Regions from separate parts of the Bradyrhizobium sp. I1.14.4 genome, predicted to be linked through region 1. Evidence: predicted binding sites of a transcription regulator. Region 1 holds the regulator's gene; each other region holds the start of a gene.
What was found. Region 1 encodes LexA, which represses DNA repair genes until DNA is damaged. Its sites were predicted from a motif close to TGTTCNNNNTGTGTTCNG; they were not measured.

Region 1 (5,410 bases):
TTCTCCAATCAAGCATCGGCGTCTCTGGAATACTGGATCACACGCATGCGCGGGTGATGACACCGCGTGAGAATGGACCAAGCCGGAGCCAACATCAGCACCGTCGTCGCATGCCTGCCGCACAAATCGAGGACATTGCCGCCCGCCCGCAATTTTCGTACACGGTTTCCGCAATGACCTCGCAACTCTCTCCCCATTCCGTCGACGTGCTGCTGTTCGATATCGGCCGCGTCGTGATCGACATCAACTTCGAGAAGGTGATGGCGCACTGGGCGCAGCATGCCGGCTGCGCGCCGGCCGACCTCGCCACGCGCTTTGTCGTCGACGACAGCTTCAGGCATCACGAGATCGGCCGGATCGACGACGCCGCGTTCTTCGAAAACCTGCGCCAGACGCTCGGCATCAACATCACGGACGCGCAGTTCCTCGAAGGCTGGAACGCGATCTTCACCGGCGAGATGCCGGGAATCGCCCCCCTGCTCGCGGCGGCTGCCAGGCGGATGCCGCTCTACGCCTTCTCCAACACCAATCCAGCCCACGTCGCGCATTTCTCCGCCAGCCATGCCGAGTTGCTCAGCCATTTCCGGACTGTCTTCCTGTCATCGAGCATCGGCTTCCGGAAACCCGACGCCGAGGCCTACGATCATGTGGTAAAAGCGATCGGCGTGCCGGCGTCGCGGATCCTGTTCTTCGACGACCTGGCCGCCAATATCGAGGGTGCGCGGGCGCGCGGCCTTCATGCCATCCACGTGACATCGACGGATGACGTGGCAAGGGCGTTGACCGCACTTGGTATTTAAACTTTTCGAATGAAGGAGCTCTGAGCGTGGCCCTGATGCCGGTTGCCGATGCCCTGTCCGCCGTCCTCGCCGGCGCCGAGCCCCTGCCGGAGGAGATGGTCGCGCTCGATGCCGCCTACCACCGCACCCTGGCGCATGACCTCGCCGCGCTCCGCACCCAGCCGCCACAGCCGATGTCGGCGATGGACGGCTACGCCGTGCGCGCCGCCGATGCGGCCGATCTCAAGGCCCGGCTCAAGGTGATCGGCGAAGTCGCGGCCGGCCGGCCGTTCGAGCGGACGGTCGGTGCCGGCGAAGCGGTGCGGATCTTCACCGGCGGCGTGATCCCCAATGGCGCCGACGCCGTCATCATCCAGGAAGACACCAGGGTCGACGGCGACCACATCGCGATCACGGAAGCCGCAACCGCCGGGCGGCACATCCGCCCCGCCGGCGTCGACTTCCGTGAGGGCGACGTGCTGCTCGCCGCCGGCAGCCGCCTCTCCGACCGCGCGCTGTCGCTGGCGGCTGCCATGAACTATCCGGAGCTCGTGGTGCACCGCCGTGCGAAGGTCGCGGTGCTGGCGACCGGCGACGAGCTCGTGATGCCGGGCTCGAAGCCCGGCCCGGGCCAGATCGTCTATTCCAACGGTTATGCGCTGCGGGCGCTGGCGCGCGCCGAAGGCGCCGAGACCATCGACCTCGGGGTTGCCGCCGACACGGTGGAAGCGACCACCGCCGGCATCCGCCGGGCGCGAGAGACCGGTGCCGACGTCCTGATCACCACCGGCGGTGCCTCGGTCGGCGACCACGATCTGGTCAAGCGGTCGCTGGAGGCCGAGGGCGTCGACATGGCGTTCTGGCGGATTGCGATGCGGCCGGGCAAACCGATGATGCATGGCCGGCTCGGCGCGATGCGGGTAATCGGCCTGCCCGGCAATCCGGTATCCTCCTATGTCTGCGCCTTCCTGTTTCTGGTGCCGTTGATTCGGGCGCTGAGCGGCCGGAAAGCGATTCATCATGTCCGCGTCACCGCCCTGCTCGGCCGCGACCTCGCCGCCAACGACCAGCGCGAGGACTACCTGCGTGCGCGTCTCGAGGAGCGCGAAGACGGTACGCTGATCGCAACCCCCGTGGTGCAGCAGGACTCTTCGCTGCTCGGGAATCTCGCTGCGGCACGGGCACTTCTCGTGCGTCCGCCGTTTGCGCCTGCCGCTGCCAAGGGCAGCGAATGCAAGATCCTGACGCTGCCCGAATAGGGTTTTCGCCCCCCGCCGATTGTGCGTGGCCGAGCGCGTTCACCGGAAATTAAGTGGTTGCGGAACACATATCGAACATATAGTGTCCGTTCATGATTTGTTTCGAGTACTAGTGTCTACAAAATGGGAGGCCGCGAGGGAGCGCTTGTAATGAGCACCGTGCTCCTGAGGTCAGGCCCCACCTGAAAAGTCTCGGAATCGAACGACGCTATCAACCGGGGGAATACTCGAGATGCTCACGCGCAAACAGTACGAACTTCTGCGTTTCATCAATGAACGTCTGAAAGAGGCCGGTGTGCCGCCCTCCTTCGACGAGATGAAGGATGCGCTCGACCTGCGCTCGAAGTCCGGTATCCACCGCCTGATCACTGCGCTGGAGGAGCGCGGCTTCATCCGCCGCCTGCCCAACCGCGCCCGTGCCATTGAAGTCATCAAGCTGCCCGAACTGTCGGCCGGCGGCAGCAACGGCCGCCGCGGCTTCACGCCAAGCGTTATCGAAGGCACCCTCGGCAAGCGCACCAGCACGCCGCCGACCGCCGAGGACGACGGCAACCGTCCGGTCGCGGTCCCGGTGATGGGCCGGATCGCCGCCGGTACGCCGATAGAGGCGTTGCAGACGCGCAGCCACACCATCAGCGTGCCGCCCGACATGCTCGGCTCCGGCGAGCATTATGCGCTGGAAGTGCGCGGTGACTCGATGGTCGACGCCGGCATCCTCGACGGTGACATGGCGCTGATCCAGCGCAACGACGTCGCCAACACCGGCGACATCGTGGTGGCGCTGATCGACGAGGAGGAAGCCACCCTGAAGCGCTTCCGCCGCCGCGGCGCATCGATTGCGCTGGAGCCGGCCAACACCGCCTATGAAGTGCGCATCCTGCCGCCGAACCGGGTGCGCATCCAGGGCAAGCTGATCGGTCTTTATCGCAAATACTGACGGCGGCAAGGAACGAGCAACACGTCGGATCGTTCCTTGAAGGATAGCGTAGCGTGCGGCCTGCCGGATGCGCTCCGATACCTCTCACGCAGCGTCGCGTGTTTGTGATCGGGACGTTCTGCGGCAAGTCGTACAATCGCCCAGAAACGAGCAGATACTCGTTCGCTATCGTCCACTCTGGTAGAGGCCTATGCCTCAGGGAGAGGCACGGGTCGCTACCTCAATGAGGAGCCATCCGATGTGTGACTATAGTCTGCACGCCGTGGCATCGCGCCCCGCCATTGTCGGAGAGACGCTGATCACCACGACTTTTCGCGGGACGTCGACCCGCGGCTTTGCTTCGGAGAATGATCCCACCGTCGCGGTCTGCATGCTGCCGGGCACCGAGCTCGCTTTCGCCGAGAACGTTCGCTACGACAGCCGCTGGATCTGGACCAAGACGCTGAACTATCGCGTCGGCGTGTTCAACGAAGTCGAGCCCGACGTGCCCGATCGCCATCATGACGCGGTCGAATTTCCCGACGGCAGCCATGTGCTGGTGACCCAGCTCGTCGAGGGACAGCGCGTCAGCGTGCTGCAATTGCCGGCGCTGCATCCGGCGGTCGAGCACAAGCCGAAGGTTGTGGAGCGGCGGCCCTCCGCATTCGCATCGCTGTTTTTGGGTTGAACGCATCGTCGCCGCGGAATGAGCCGTTCGGCGGCGAGTGACCTAAGCGATTTCGAGCGACCCCGGATTTCGGGTTCCGGGGCGCAGCAGGAGATTTGCGTCGGCGGACGCCTTGGCGCATCATCGTGCACGGAGGACGTGCGCGGTGGTCGATAAGGTCACATGGCAAAAAGCTGGTCGCGTCACGGAGCCGGGCCGCTACATGTTCCGGTTCGGCTGGCTGACGGTGACGGCTGACGACCTGAAGGTCTGGGAGCAGTTTCCCGAGGCTTCCTTCACCCTCGTCAAGAAGCCCGACGCTGGCCCCGATTCCGACGAGTACCATCTCGGCCTGTTCGAGCTGCCTTCCGGCCCCCCACCCGACAACGGCTAATCTTCGCCCTCTAATCTTCGCCCTGCAGATCAGTCTCGGCGGGCGTCGCGTCGACAGCGGACCGCGGCGCGGCGGCAGGCGCGCGCAGCGTCGTCTCGCTCTCGCCGTCGCCGGGAATCGCCGGCGACCACGGCCGGTCGATCCCGCCGGGCTTGACCGCATCGACGGCGTAGCCGTCCCTGATCCGCCGTAGCACCAGCGCGCCGTGGCGGCGCAGCCGCTCGGCATCGATCACGGACGCCGCGCAGCCCAGCGGCGCCGGCCGCGCAGTCACGATCAGCGCCGCGCGCTCGCAATCGTCGGCCAGCGCTTCCGGCCGCGTTGCCAAGGCCACGAAGCCGCCGCCGGCGCCCAGGGTCACGCAGCCACTTGCATCGCAGGAGACGCCCTCGCCGAGCGACGCATCCGTGGCCGTGCGCGCGTCGGCGTCGGCCGCCAGCCATTCCTTCACGAGAAAGGCATCCTTCGCGCTGTGCATCAGATGCAGCCGTCCGTCGCCGCCGCGTACCGCGACGTTGCGGCCGTCGGCGGAGACCAGCACGTCCGGCTGCGGTAACCGCACCGCCCAGACCGAGGCGACCACCAGCAGCACCGCGCCCAACCACCGCAGCGGCGTACGCAATAGCCCGAGCAGGATGATGCCGGCGCTTGCGACGATCAGCGGGCCGATGCCGAACGCCGCCATCCGGCCGACCGCGCCAGGGAGCGCGGCGACCCATTGCGTCACCATGATCATCCAGTCGATGCCGAATCCCATGATCGCCCAGAACACGCCGTCGAAGCCGAACGGCATGGCGACGAGCCCAAGCAGACCGGCCGGCATCACGACCGCCGACACCACCGGCATCGCCGCGAGGTTCGCGAGCAGCCCGTAGGGCGTCACGCGATGGAAATGGAACGCGGCGTAGGGCGTCGTCGCGAAGCCCGCCACCAGCGAGGCCAGCATCAGCGTGGTGAGCTCACGCCCACCCCACAGCGCAACCCGCGCGGTCGCCGAATGGTCGGGCGACGCCAACAGGTTCGGCAGCCCGATCTGCACCAGCGCTACCAGCCCAAGCGTCGCAGCAAACGACATCTGGAAGCTCGGATGCACCAGCGCTTCCGGTGCGATCGCGAGCACAATCAGTGCCGCCACCGCCAGCGTGCGGAAAGTGATCGCGCGGCGGTCGACGATCACGGCGATCAGCACCACGGCCGTCATGAAGAACGACCGCTGGGTCGCGACCTCCGCCCCCGACAGCAGGAGATAGAACGCCGCGGCGACCAGCGCGGCCGCCGCCGCCCATTTCTTGATCGGGTGTCCCGCCGTCAGCGCCGGAAACAGCGCAAGCAGCGCGCGCACCGCAAAGAACACCACGCCCGCGACGACGGCCATGTGGTAGCCGGAGATCGACA
Region 2 (5,410 bases), on a different contig from region 1:
TTCCTCGCCGTTTCTTCATCCAGCCGGTGCCTGCACTTCAGCGTGACGTAAAGTCCATGGGCGAAGTTTAGCTCGCCGGTGAGCCCGTCGAGCGCGCCTCGGAAAAACCGAGCAGTGCGGCGCTCGTTGCGAAGGATGGCAGCCACTCTCCGGCTCGTCAGCGACCGATAATCAGAGCTTCCGACATAGGGCGGGAAGTGAGCCGGCAGTGCGGCGCCTCCGAGTAGCCTGACCGCATTCCGCGTCTCATCCGGCAGCTTCCTAAGGTGCGAGCGGCTCCATGGATCGTCCTTTGGATGCATGAAGGCGGTGGACCCCAGCCGTCCATATTCCGCCCCGAGCGAATCTAGCTTGGTATGGCTTCGGATCATCGCCGTTGGCACCTCGGATTTTCGTGCCCGTCGTAGGACCCGCCTGATGCGGCCAGATCCGCCAGAAAAGCAAGTGGTGTCGAAGATCAGAAGGTCGAACTCTGCCCAACACGATCGCATGCAGGCTTCGAAATTTTTCGCCGTCGCGCAGGAATCGAGCAGCAGGAGTCGGGGCAATCGCGAGCGAGGGACGGACTCATCCAATGCTCCCTCGGCCGTGATGATCCCTAAGTGGGGGGCGTATGCCTTGATGAACTCCAAAGTTTCACCGTATGTCCCAGGCAGGACCACGATAACCGCTCGATCGAATACATGAGAGGAGGCCAAGAGCAGCGCCGAAATGGAGGCCATGCCCGAAGAGGTGTAGACGGTTTCGCATCTGGCTACCCCTTCGACCCCGTAGAACGATGGCCCTGTCACGTCGAGATCGGCGCGCTGATAATCATATCGGAACTTGAACGGGCCATCGCCGCCTGCTTCCCAAGTGACCATGCAGTTTCTGTCGTGGCCCAATCCTTCAGATCGTGTTGAGCTCGAAGAGCAGCCGTTAGCCTGAATTTATGTTCGATCACTTGATCGATCGATCGCGGGGGAGCCAATGCGAGCGGCTTGTCCAAGCAACCATCGAGGAGACTGAGCTCATTGGATTTCCGACGCAGATAGGCTTCAATCGTCTCCATGTTACTCTCGCCGATCGTCCAGTATCTCGAACGTTCGACTCCGGCTTTGGCTCCTAATTTGCCTAGCCTCGGGTTTCCCTGGGATAGCGAGCGGCCCCGGCTCCCGATTCGGATCGGGTCTATGCTGGAAGCTGCAGCCCGGGACAGTTCAGCCATTTCTCAATTTGCATCGCTCGATCGATTTGGCCGAGCTTCTGCAAAAGAAGATCGCGCTCCGGCCCAGACGGAGAAAATTTCGGCCTTGCCTTTAACTCTTTCGCCAAATGCGATGTTGCCGATGAGCCAAGGCAAAAGCTCCAGTGACTGATGTCTCGTCCACGCGGACCTGCGCAACGCGCTCGCGCGCGTCAGCGTTGGGAGGATGCTGGCCGGCCTGAGGGCCAGGACTTGAATTTTCAGGCCGAGCGCGAACTCGCGGATAATGAGATGATCGACTGACGCAGGTTGTGCTGCTGTTGATCGTGCGGCGGCCGAAGTGGACCTCGGTTCACGAACTATCGCTACATGCGTTGCAAAGAACCCTGCTCGCCTGTTCACGCTGCGCGGCGTTTGCGAGTTCTCGCGGCCTTTTTGGCTGACCTGGAACGTTCAGCTGTCGGCCGACTAGCTGATGCCTTCCCGCCGAGTTTTCCACCTTTACGCGATGGCGAATGGTCTTCCTTGGCACCTCTGCCGGATCCGCTCTTCTTGCCACCATGCGTTTCTTTATTGACCGTTGCCCATGCCCGCCGTTCGGCTTCCTTATCGTCAACGCCTCTGGCTTCGTACCCTTCCTCAATGTGTTCGGCCTTTCGCTTCTGCTTGTCAGTGTAGCTGGATTTGTCTCCACGGGGCATTACCGCCTCCTTTGCCAAGTTTCGTGTGCGGTATCTTCGACGCCCGCCTTCCTACGTAATTCATCAATTAGCTTAAACGCCTCAGCCTTGGTGAGATCCTTCCCGAGAGTGAAAGGCAGGCGTGCTTGTTCTGAGAGGATTTGCAGGTCAGACGCCAGGGCATCGGTCATTGGCTCGTTTCCCGACAACCAGTCATCACAGTCCTTGTTGCTATTTGTGGCGCCTTCCTTGGTGCTCATGAATACCTCCTTGCGCTAGAAACGGCAGAGTTCATGAGGTGTTCCTGCAGGACCACGAATCCTTGACTGCACTCATCCCAGAGCGCCGGACACGGTTGCGAAGGCCGGGTTCCGGCTCTACTCGCCATCGTCCGCGGCGACTGTCGATCCCGGTCGGCGATGACGTTTGGTTCCTGAGACGCGCTACGCCGGCCCATCGAGGAGAGGAAGGTCCCGCACGGCATGTTCGTCTCGCTATCGTTATCCTCGGCCGGCCTCCAGGAACGCTCGCTTAACTGGGCAATTGAAATCCATCAGTTTGCGGAGAGAGCTATGTCGGACTATCCAAAGCCGCCCTACCCCGACCAGAAGCAGTCGATGCCCGGCGTCACCGCCAGAATGAATCCGCATCCGGACCACGGCGAGTCCAGTTATCGGGGCTCCGGCAAGTTGGCGGGCAAGCGAGCGGTGATCACCGGCGGCGACAGCGGCATCGGCCGCGCCGTGGCCATCGCCTACGCCCGCGAAGGCGCCGACGTTCTTATCTCCTATCTCAATGAGCACGACGACGCGCATGAGGTGAAGGCGCTGGTCCAGGCGGAAGGGCGCAGGGCCCTCCTCGTCGCCGGAGACCTTCGCAGCCCCGAGCATTGCCGCGCCGTGATCGAACGGGCGGTCGAGGATTTCGGGGGACTAGACATCCTCGTGAACAACGCCGCTCACCAGGCCAGTTTCAAGGATATTGCTGATATCTCCGACGAGGGAGTGGCGGCTGACCTTCGACGTCAATATCCACGCGATGTTCTATCTGGCAAAGGCGGCGGTGCCGCATATGCGGCCCGGCAGCGCGATCATAAACACGGCGTCGATCAATTCGGACATGCCGAATCCGATTCTGCTGGCCTATGCCACGACCAAGGGCGCGATACAGAATTTTACCGGAGGACTTGCGCAGATGCTGGCCGAGAAAGGCATTCGCGTGAATGCCGTCGCGCCGGGGCCGATCTGGACTCCGCTGATCCCGTCGACATTACCAGACGAGTCAGTGAGGCATTTTGGCAAGCAGGTTCCGCTGAAGCGAGCAGGCCAACCGGCCGAGCTTGCGACGGCCTACGTCATGCTCGCCGATCCGCGCTCGAGTTATACGTCTGGGACAATGGTCGCGGTCACCGGCGGAAAGCCGTTCATCTAGGACCTTGAACTCAGCGGCATTCAATCGCAAATCCCGTCCGGGTGGGTGAAAACTCAAACGGTCCGCCGCGCGCGACCGCAACGAGTGTCATTCCGCAAGATTGAGCCACGCGAACCGCGAGCGCCGTCGGCGCCGATATCGCGAGCAGCCGTCCAACGTCCTCGCGGATCGCTATCAAAGTATTATCCGGAAGAAGCAGGCCGGCCGCATGCACAGCGTGGGTCGCCTGGTTGAGGAGCTGCCCATCCGAGAGTGCGTGCAAAGAGCTCTCGATCTGCCCGCATCAAAAAAAGACGCGACGCAGCAGGCGCGGGAGCGGGCGTGAGGCCTCGGTGAGGCTCTCGATGTCACACAGGCCGCAGCCGGTCGGGCTGGGCTCGAGGTCAAAAAAAGCAATGAACAAACGATTCAGGTTGCCGTTTGCAGACCCATGACGAACCTAATGAAGCTCCCGACGTGGGCCGACGAGAAGAACATCTACTCCGTGATCGAAACGCCCCGCGGAAGCACCTGCAAATTGGAGTCCGACCCGGATCTGAAGGCGTTCACGCTTGCGAAACCTTTGATGGTCGGGCTCACATATCCCTATGATTGGGGCTTCATTCCCTCGACGAAAGCCGACGATGGCGATCCACTTGATGTCCTCGTCATTCACGATTCCCAGACATATCCGGGCGTCGTGCTGCCATGTCGGCCGATCGGAATCCTCGAAATCCTCCAAACTCGCAAAGGCAGAAAGGAACGGAACGATCGCGTCTTTGCCGCGCCGGATCGTTCACCATTCGAGACCAATCTCAAGGATGTAAGGCACCTACCGTCCCGTGCCGTGGAAGAGCTCGAGCAGTTCTTCCGCGCCACAGACGCGCTCGAAAACAAGGAGCTTGAGTTTTTGGGGTGGCGCGGACCCGGCACGGCTGTCAGGGCGATCAAGCGCCTATCGGTGTGAGGCGCATGGAGCCCTGGCTCCGCGACAGAGCCAGTATCCCTTCGAGACCATGTTGCACGCTGCAAGGAACGCCGAGTCTTCGCGGCGCTCAATGGTTGACGAACATGCCTTCGGGGCGCCGCAAAGAACGTCAAATCACGGCGCGTCAAATGAATGGCCGAAGAACAACCACGGCAGGATGATCACACCGCGTCCGTGTTCCTAACCTGCTGCAGGTCGCTGATCGCGTTCACATCAGTGAGGAGAAACAGTCGTGTACGTAGTGTCGGCGGGAATCTGCGCTTCGTACTGCTTAGCTTTTTCCAAGAGTGCATCGCGAACTGGACCATCCGGTAAAAGCGCGGCTTGATGGCGTGCCTCTCTCGCGCATTGCGCGGCTTTACTTGCCAGCTCCTCAGTCTCGCGATCCATCATCATCCCTCCACTCGATTCCGAGCTCCTTACGTACGACGGCCGCCGAATTGCCGACCTTATCAACGGCCTGTCGAAGCTCTTCCTCAGACACGCCGAGGGCGTGCGTCCAGTATTTAACTTCAATGGCTCGATCGATATTGATATGCAAACGGTCGGGTTGCTCCTTCTTGGTCAGATTGCCCACGACGGCTCCTCCTAGCGAAGAAACGACAGCAAACTCGCGATGTTCCTATCATCGCGCTGGCGCTTCCCCATGACTTGGGCAATGCGTGGTCGGAAAGCGATCAGCCGAAGGCAATGGGTCCGATGCTGCGTGTCGTACTGATGGAAGCTGGGGGTGGTTTACCGCCCAACTTTGCCGTTGCGGTTGGTGAAGCGAGCATTGCCGAGACCGGTGCCGATCGTCAGAACGCCCCAGCGCTTCACGTCCTGCATGAAAGGCACCTCGGACAATCCCTGCACGACGCCGTCATTGTGCATGACGATGGTGGTATCGTGATCGCGGATTTGCGGGATGGCCTCAACCAGGCTGGCAGGCAGGTTGAACTTGCTGCTCTCCCAGTTGCCGGGCAGATTCTGCGCACCTTTCTCGATCGAGCCGTCGCTCTTGATGACGCCGGGACAGCCGATGCCGATGAACGGCGCAAGTTTGAGCCCTTCTTTGTCCGCCTCGGTAACCAGGTCCTTGAGCATCTTGATCAGGCGTTTGACTGCCCCGTCGCGGCTCGGGTCGTCGTCGGCATGACGCCAGAA
Region 3 (5,410 bases), 290 kb from region 1:
TGTGGCGCCCGCGACCGGTTGGAACGGCGTCTATCTCGGCGCCCAGGGCGGCGGCGGCTGGAGTACCAGCAATGAGACCTATCTCGGCGCACCGAACGACGCGGCCTTCATCAGCACCCAAGGCTACAATACCAGCGGCGGCTTCGTCGGCGGCGTGATCGGCTAGAATGTCCAGGCCGGCCCTGCCGTGTTCGGCGTCGAGGGCGATTACCACTGGGCCTCGGTCACCGGCCGCTCCGGCGTGATCAATGTCGGACCGCCGAGCGTGCTCGACACCTACTACACCGAACTGCGCAGCTTTGGCGACATCAAGGGCCGGCTCGGTTACGCCGACGGTCCAACATTATGGTTCGTCAACGGCGGCGCTGCCGTTGGCGATATCCTGCATCGCTACAGCGCCGGGCTCGCGCCTCCCTCGGTCTCGGCCAGCGACACGCGCTGGGGATGGACCGCCGGTGCCGGCGTCGAATACATGTTCGCCGCGAACTGGTCGGCCAAGCTCGAGTACAACTACATCGATCTCGGCAAGGTCGCGCCGATCCAGTACACGCCCGCACTCAACGATCGCTCGGAATGGAAGGACACCTTCCACACCGTCAAGCTCGGCATCAATTACCACTTCAACTCGGCGAGCCCGGTCGTACCAGCGAAATACTGAGCTACCGGCGGTCGCGCGCCGCTCCACCGAAAGCAAGAGCCGGCCTTGCGCCGGCTTTTTCGTTGCGGGCAAGCGCGCGCCTCGCCTGGGCCGTTTTCCGTGCATTGTGGTTTCACGGATACACGACTTCCGGCATTTCTCTGTAGAAGCCCGTGTACGTCACGCGACACTGCTGTGACGCTCCCTTCAATGTTTGAAGGGACAACAAGAAAATGGGACTGGGACTTTGAAAATCAGGAATGTTTTGCTGGCATCGGCCGGCATGTTTGCCCTCAGCGCAATTGCACCGGCAATGGCCGCCGACATGGCGGCACGCGCGCCTTACGTGAAGGCTCCGCCGCCGGCCGCGATCTACAACTGGACCGGCTTCTACATCGGCGGCTTCGGTGGCTATGCCAGCGAGGAGTCCGGCAATCCGAAGATGGAAGGCGGCTTCGCCGGCGGCACCATCGGCTACAACTGGCAGACCAGCAACATCGTGTACGGCCTCGAGGCCGACGGTGCGTGGGCTGACGTCGATGCCTCGGCCAGCGCGCTCGGCATCACCGTGAAGAGCAAGGTCGACGCGCTCGGCACCGTGCGCGGCCGCATCGGCTTCGCCGTCGACAAGGTGCTGTTCTACGGCACCGGCGGCTACGCCTGGGTCGACAACAAGATCAGCGTCAGCGCGCTCGGCGTGACCGCTTCGCAGAGCAACTTCCACTCCGGCTGGACCGTCGGCGCCGGCATCGAGGCGTTCATCGCGCCGCAGTGGTCGGTCAAGGGCGAGTACCTGTATCGCAGCCTCGGCAGCGAGACCTACTTCGGCGTTCCCTCCCCCGACCTCAACCTGCACAGCGTCCAGTTCGGCGTGAACTATCACTTCGGCGGCCCGATCCTCGCCAAGTACTGAGCAGAGTATTGAGTTCAAGCAATCATCCGATCTCGGAAAGGCCGGCCTCGCGCCGGCCTTTTTTGCGTCTGGGAACCGGCCCTGCTGACGGCTGCTGCCATCAGACAAACTATCCGTTGATGGTCTCAACTCAGCACTGGAAATCTGCCGCCGTTCTTCCTACGTTCCAGCCTTCTCACCCATCGGCGCAAGGTCCCGGCAGCACCGGCGACGTGCGCCCAAAAGGCGCCCGATCATGCGCCCGGAAATGTCGCTATGGATGAAGTGCTCAAGGCGAAGCGCCAACCGACCGCCGGCTCCTCATCGCGCGCCATCACGATCCGCGGCGCGCGCGAACACAATCTGAAGAACATCGACGTCGAGATTCCCCGCGACAAGCTCGTGGTGTTCACCGGCCTGTCCGGCTCCGGCAAGTCGTCGCTCGCGTTCGACACCATCTATGCCGAGGGCCAGCGCCGTTACGTCGAGTCGCTGTCGGCCTATGCGCGCCAGTTCCTCGAGATGATGCAGAAGCCCGACGTCGACCAGATCGACGGCCTGTCGCCGGCGATCTCGATCGAGCAGAAGACGACGTCGAAGAACCCGCGCTCCACCGTCGGCACCGTCACCGAGATCTACGACTACATGCGCCTGCTCTGGGCGCGCGTCGGCGTGCCCTATTCGCCCGCTACCGGCCTGCCGATCGAGAGCCAGATCGTCTCGCAGATGGTCGACCGCGTGCTTGATCTGCCGGAAGGCACCCGCCTCTATTTGCTGGCGCCGGTCGTGCGCGGCCGCAAGGGCGAGTACAAGAAGGAGCTCGCCGAGTACCTCAAGAAGGGCTTTCAGCGCGTCAAGATCGACGGCACGTTCTACGAACTCTCCGAGGCGCCCGCGCTCGACAAGAAATTCCCGCACGACATCGACGTCGTGGTCGACCGCATCGTGGTGCGCCCCGACCTCGCCCAGCGCCTCGCCGAAAGTTTTGAGACCGCGCTGAAGCTCGCCGAAGGCCTCGCGGTGATCGAATACGCCGACGCGCCGGCGGCGGCCGCCGCCGAAGACAAGAAGAAAACTGCAAAAATCCACGACAAGAGCGGGCCCGAGCGCATCCTGTTCTCGGAGAAGTTCGCCTGCCCGGTCTCCGGCTTCACGATCCCCGAGATCGAGCCGCGCCTGTTCTCGTTCAACAACCCCTATGGCGCCTGTCCTGCCTGCGGCGGCCTCGGCGTCGAGCAGCATATCGACGAGGACCTGGTCATCCCCGACAAGGAGCTGACGCTCGGCAAGGGCGCGATAGCGCCCTGGGCAAAGTCGTCGTCGCCCTATTACATCCAGACGCTGACGGCGCTCGGCAAGCACTACAAGTTCACGCTCACGACCAAGTGGAAGGACCTGCCCAAGAAGGTGCAGGCCGCGCTGCTGCACGGCTCCGGCGACGACGAGATCAAGTTCTCCTATGAGGACGGCGTCCGCTCCTACGACACCAAGAAGCCGTTCGAGGGTGTCATCACCAACATCAACCGCCGCTATCGCGAGACCGAGAGCGAGTGGGCGCGCGAGGAGCTCGGCAAGTATTTCTCCGACGTGCCCTGCGCCGGCTGCAACGGCTACCGGCTGAAGCCCGAGGCGCTCTGCGTCAAGATCGGGGCTAAGCATATCGGCGAAATCTCGGAGCTCTCGGTGAAGCGCGCCGGCGAATGGTTCGAGACGGTGCCGGAGGCGCTCAATGCGCAGCAGAACGAAATCGCCGCGCGTATCCTGAAGGAGATCCGCGAGCGGCTGACCTTCCTGCTCGATGTCGGCCTCAATTACCTGACGCTGTCGCGTTCTTCCGGCACGCTGTCCGGCGGCGAGAGCCAGCGCATCCGCCTGGCCTCGCAGATCGGCTCGGGGCTGACCGGCGTGCTCTACGTGCTGGACGAGCCGTCGATCGGCCTGCACCAGCGCGACAATGCCCGCCTGCTCGACACCCTGAAGCGGCTCCGCGATTTGGGCAACACCGTGGTCGTGGTCGAGCATGACGAGGACGCCATCCGGCTTGCCGACTATGTTCTCGATATCGGCCCCGGCGCCGGCATGCATGGCGGCCACATCGTCGCCGAGGGCACGCCCGACCAGATCATGCGCAATCCGAAATCACTGACCGGCAAATACCTCACCGGCGAGCTTTCGGTCCCCGTGCCCGACCGACGGCCGCCGAACCACCGGCGCACCATCAAGGTCGTCAACGCCCGCGGCAACAATCTGAAGAACGTCTCGGCCGAGATCCCGCTCGGCCTGTTCACCTGCGTCACCGGCGTCTCCGGCGGCGGCAAGTCGACGCTGCTGATCGATACGCTCTACAAGGCGATCGCCCGCAAGCTGAACAACGCCAGCGAAGGCGCCGCGCCGCACGACCGCATCGAGGGCCTCGAGCATATCGACAAGATCATCGACATCGACCAGTCGCCGATCGGCCGCACGCCGCGTTCGAACCCCGCGACCTATACCGGCGCCTTCACGCCGATCCGCGAATGGTTCGCCGGCCTGCCCGAGGCCAAGGCGCGCGGCTACGAGCCCGGGCGCTTCTCCTTCAACGTCAAGGGTGGCCGCTGCGAGGCCTGCCAGGGCGACGGCGTCATCAAGATCGAGATGCACTTCCTGCCCGACGTCTACGTCACCTGCGATACCTGCAAGGGCAAGCGCTACAACCGCGAGACGCTGGAGGTGCTGTTCAAGGGCAAGAGCATCGCCGACGTGCTCGACATGACGGTCGAGGAAGCCGCCGAGTTCTTCAAGGCGGTGCCGCGCGTGCGCGAGACGTTCCGGACCCTGCATCGTGTGGGCCTCGACTACATCCATGTCGGCCAGCAGGCGACGACGCTGTCGGGCGGCGAGGCCCAGCGCGTCAAGCTGGCAAAGGAGCTGTCAAAGCGCGCCACCGGCCGCACGCTCTACATCCTGGACGAGCCGACCACCGGCCTGCATTTCCACGACGTCGCCAAGCTCCTGGAGGTGCTGCACGAGTTGGTCGCCCAGGGCAACACGGTCGTGGTGATCGAGCACAATCTCGAGGTCATCAAGACCGCCGACTGGGTGATCGACCTCGGTCCCGAAGGCGGCGACGGCGGCGGCGAAATCGTCGCCTGGGGCCCGCCCGAGGACATCGTGAAAGCGCCGCGCAGCTACACCGGCAAGTTTCTGGCGCCGGTGCTGAAGAAGGCGAACAGCAAGCCCAGGAAGAGCAGCGCGAGCGAGGCGGCGGAGTAGTCTAGGAGGATAGCGCATACCGTGCAGACATCCGCAAGATTGAAGGCTCTCTTTTCTATCCATCCACCCATTCGAAGCGACTCTCCCGCGGCAAAAGAGGTCTACAGTCGCTTTTGCGCTGACTTCGCCCAGCCTAGAACCGTTTCGATACGTGGCAGCTTTTCACATGATGGCGAGTTACTTGCAGTAACCGCCCGTCCATGCACCGCTAGGCAGCGGACACGATACTTCAAGAATGCGCCATTTCTGCAGACCGGCGATGCCGTTCTCGAGTTTTCATCTACCTTCGAGTTTCCTGGTCAAGAGCGTTTTTTCTTGACGGATCACACGGGTGCGCGACTTGTCCGCACGGAGGAGGAGGCAATCTCTACCTGGCGGTCTCACCTTCCGCTTGACCTTGATCTGGCGATTCAGAGCTATTTCTGCGCGCTGACAATTGCTTACGAAGGTGTCATCCGCCCCACTGACGTTGTTTGGCTGATCGACGATGCACGGTGCCGTCGCGGAGTTGGTAGGAATTGAGGTTGGCGTAGTCTCCGGGGTGATCAACCTCGAATCATCCGGCGTTGAAGCGTCGGACTGGAGACTACGCCATGAACAAGCCTACCACGGAGCCTGATTCCTCGCAG

Region 2: the regulator LexA is predicted to act here: its motif matches at 2,155-2,172, upstream of ABIB78_RS04325 (DUF3072 domain-containing protein).
Region 3: the regulator LexA is predicted to act here: its motif matches at 1,702-1,719, upstream of uvrA (excinuclease ABC subunit UvrA).

Annotation. Positions count from the first base shown of each region.
Region 1 covers NZ_JBNDLA010000006.1:285,422-290,831, forward strand. The annotation lists gene ABIB78_RS15620 (HAD family hydrolase) at 174-800, shown strand; gene ABIB78_RS15625 (molybdopterin molybdotransferase MoeA) at 827-2,038, shown strand; gene lexA (transcriptional repressor LexA) at 2,271-2,975, shown strand; gene ABIB78_RS15635 (hypothetical protein) at 3,214-3,642, shown strand; gene ABIB78_RS15640 (hypothetical protein) at 3,788-4,015, shown strand; gene ABIB78_RS15645 (ComEC/Rec2 family competence protein) at 4,026-5,410, opposite strand, start outside.
Region 2 covers NZ_JBNDLA010000002.1:144,096-149,505, reverse strand. The annotation lists gene ABIB78_RS04350 (hypothetical protein) at 1-863, opposite strand, end outside; gene ABIB78_RS04345 (hypothetical protein) at 788-1,051, opposite strand; gene ABIB78_RS04340 (hypothetical protein) at 1,173-1,358, shown strand; gene ABIB78_RS04335 (DUF2934 domain-containing protein) at 1,358-1,489, shown strand; gene ABIB78_RS04330 (plasmid stabilization protein) at 1,585-1,887, opposite strand; gene ABIB78_RS04325 (DUF3072 domain-containing protein) at 1,887-2,126, opposite strand; partial or broken gene ABIB78_RS04320 (SDR family oxidoreductase) at 2,439-3,297, shown strand; gene ABIB78_RS04315 (formate dehydrogenase accessory sulfurtransferase FdhD) at 3,308-3,559, opposite strand; gene ABIB78_RS04310 (inorganic diphosphatase) at 3,740-4,243, shown strand; gene ABIB78_RS04305 (DUF3606 domain-containing protein) at 4,638-4,841, opposite strand; gene ABIB78_RS04300 (ROK family protein) at 5,000-5,410, opposite strand, start outside.
Region 3 covers NZ_JBNDLA010000006.1:372-5,781, reverse strand. The annotation lists gene ABIB78_RS14285 (hypothetical protein) at 2-166, shown strand; gene ABIB78_RS14280 (outer membrane protein) at 188-658, shown strand; gene ABIB78_RS14275 (outer membrane protein) at 891-1,550, shown strand; gene uvrA (excinuclease ABC subunit UvrA) at 1,806-4,781, shown strand; partial or broken gene ABIB78_RS14265 (transposase) at 5,375-5,410, shown strand, end outside.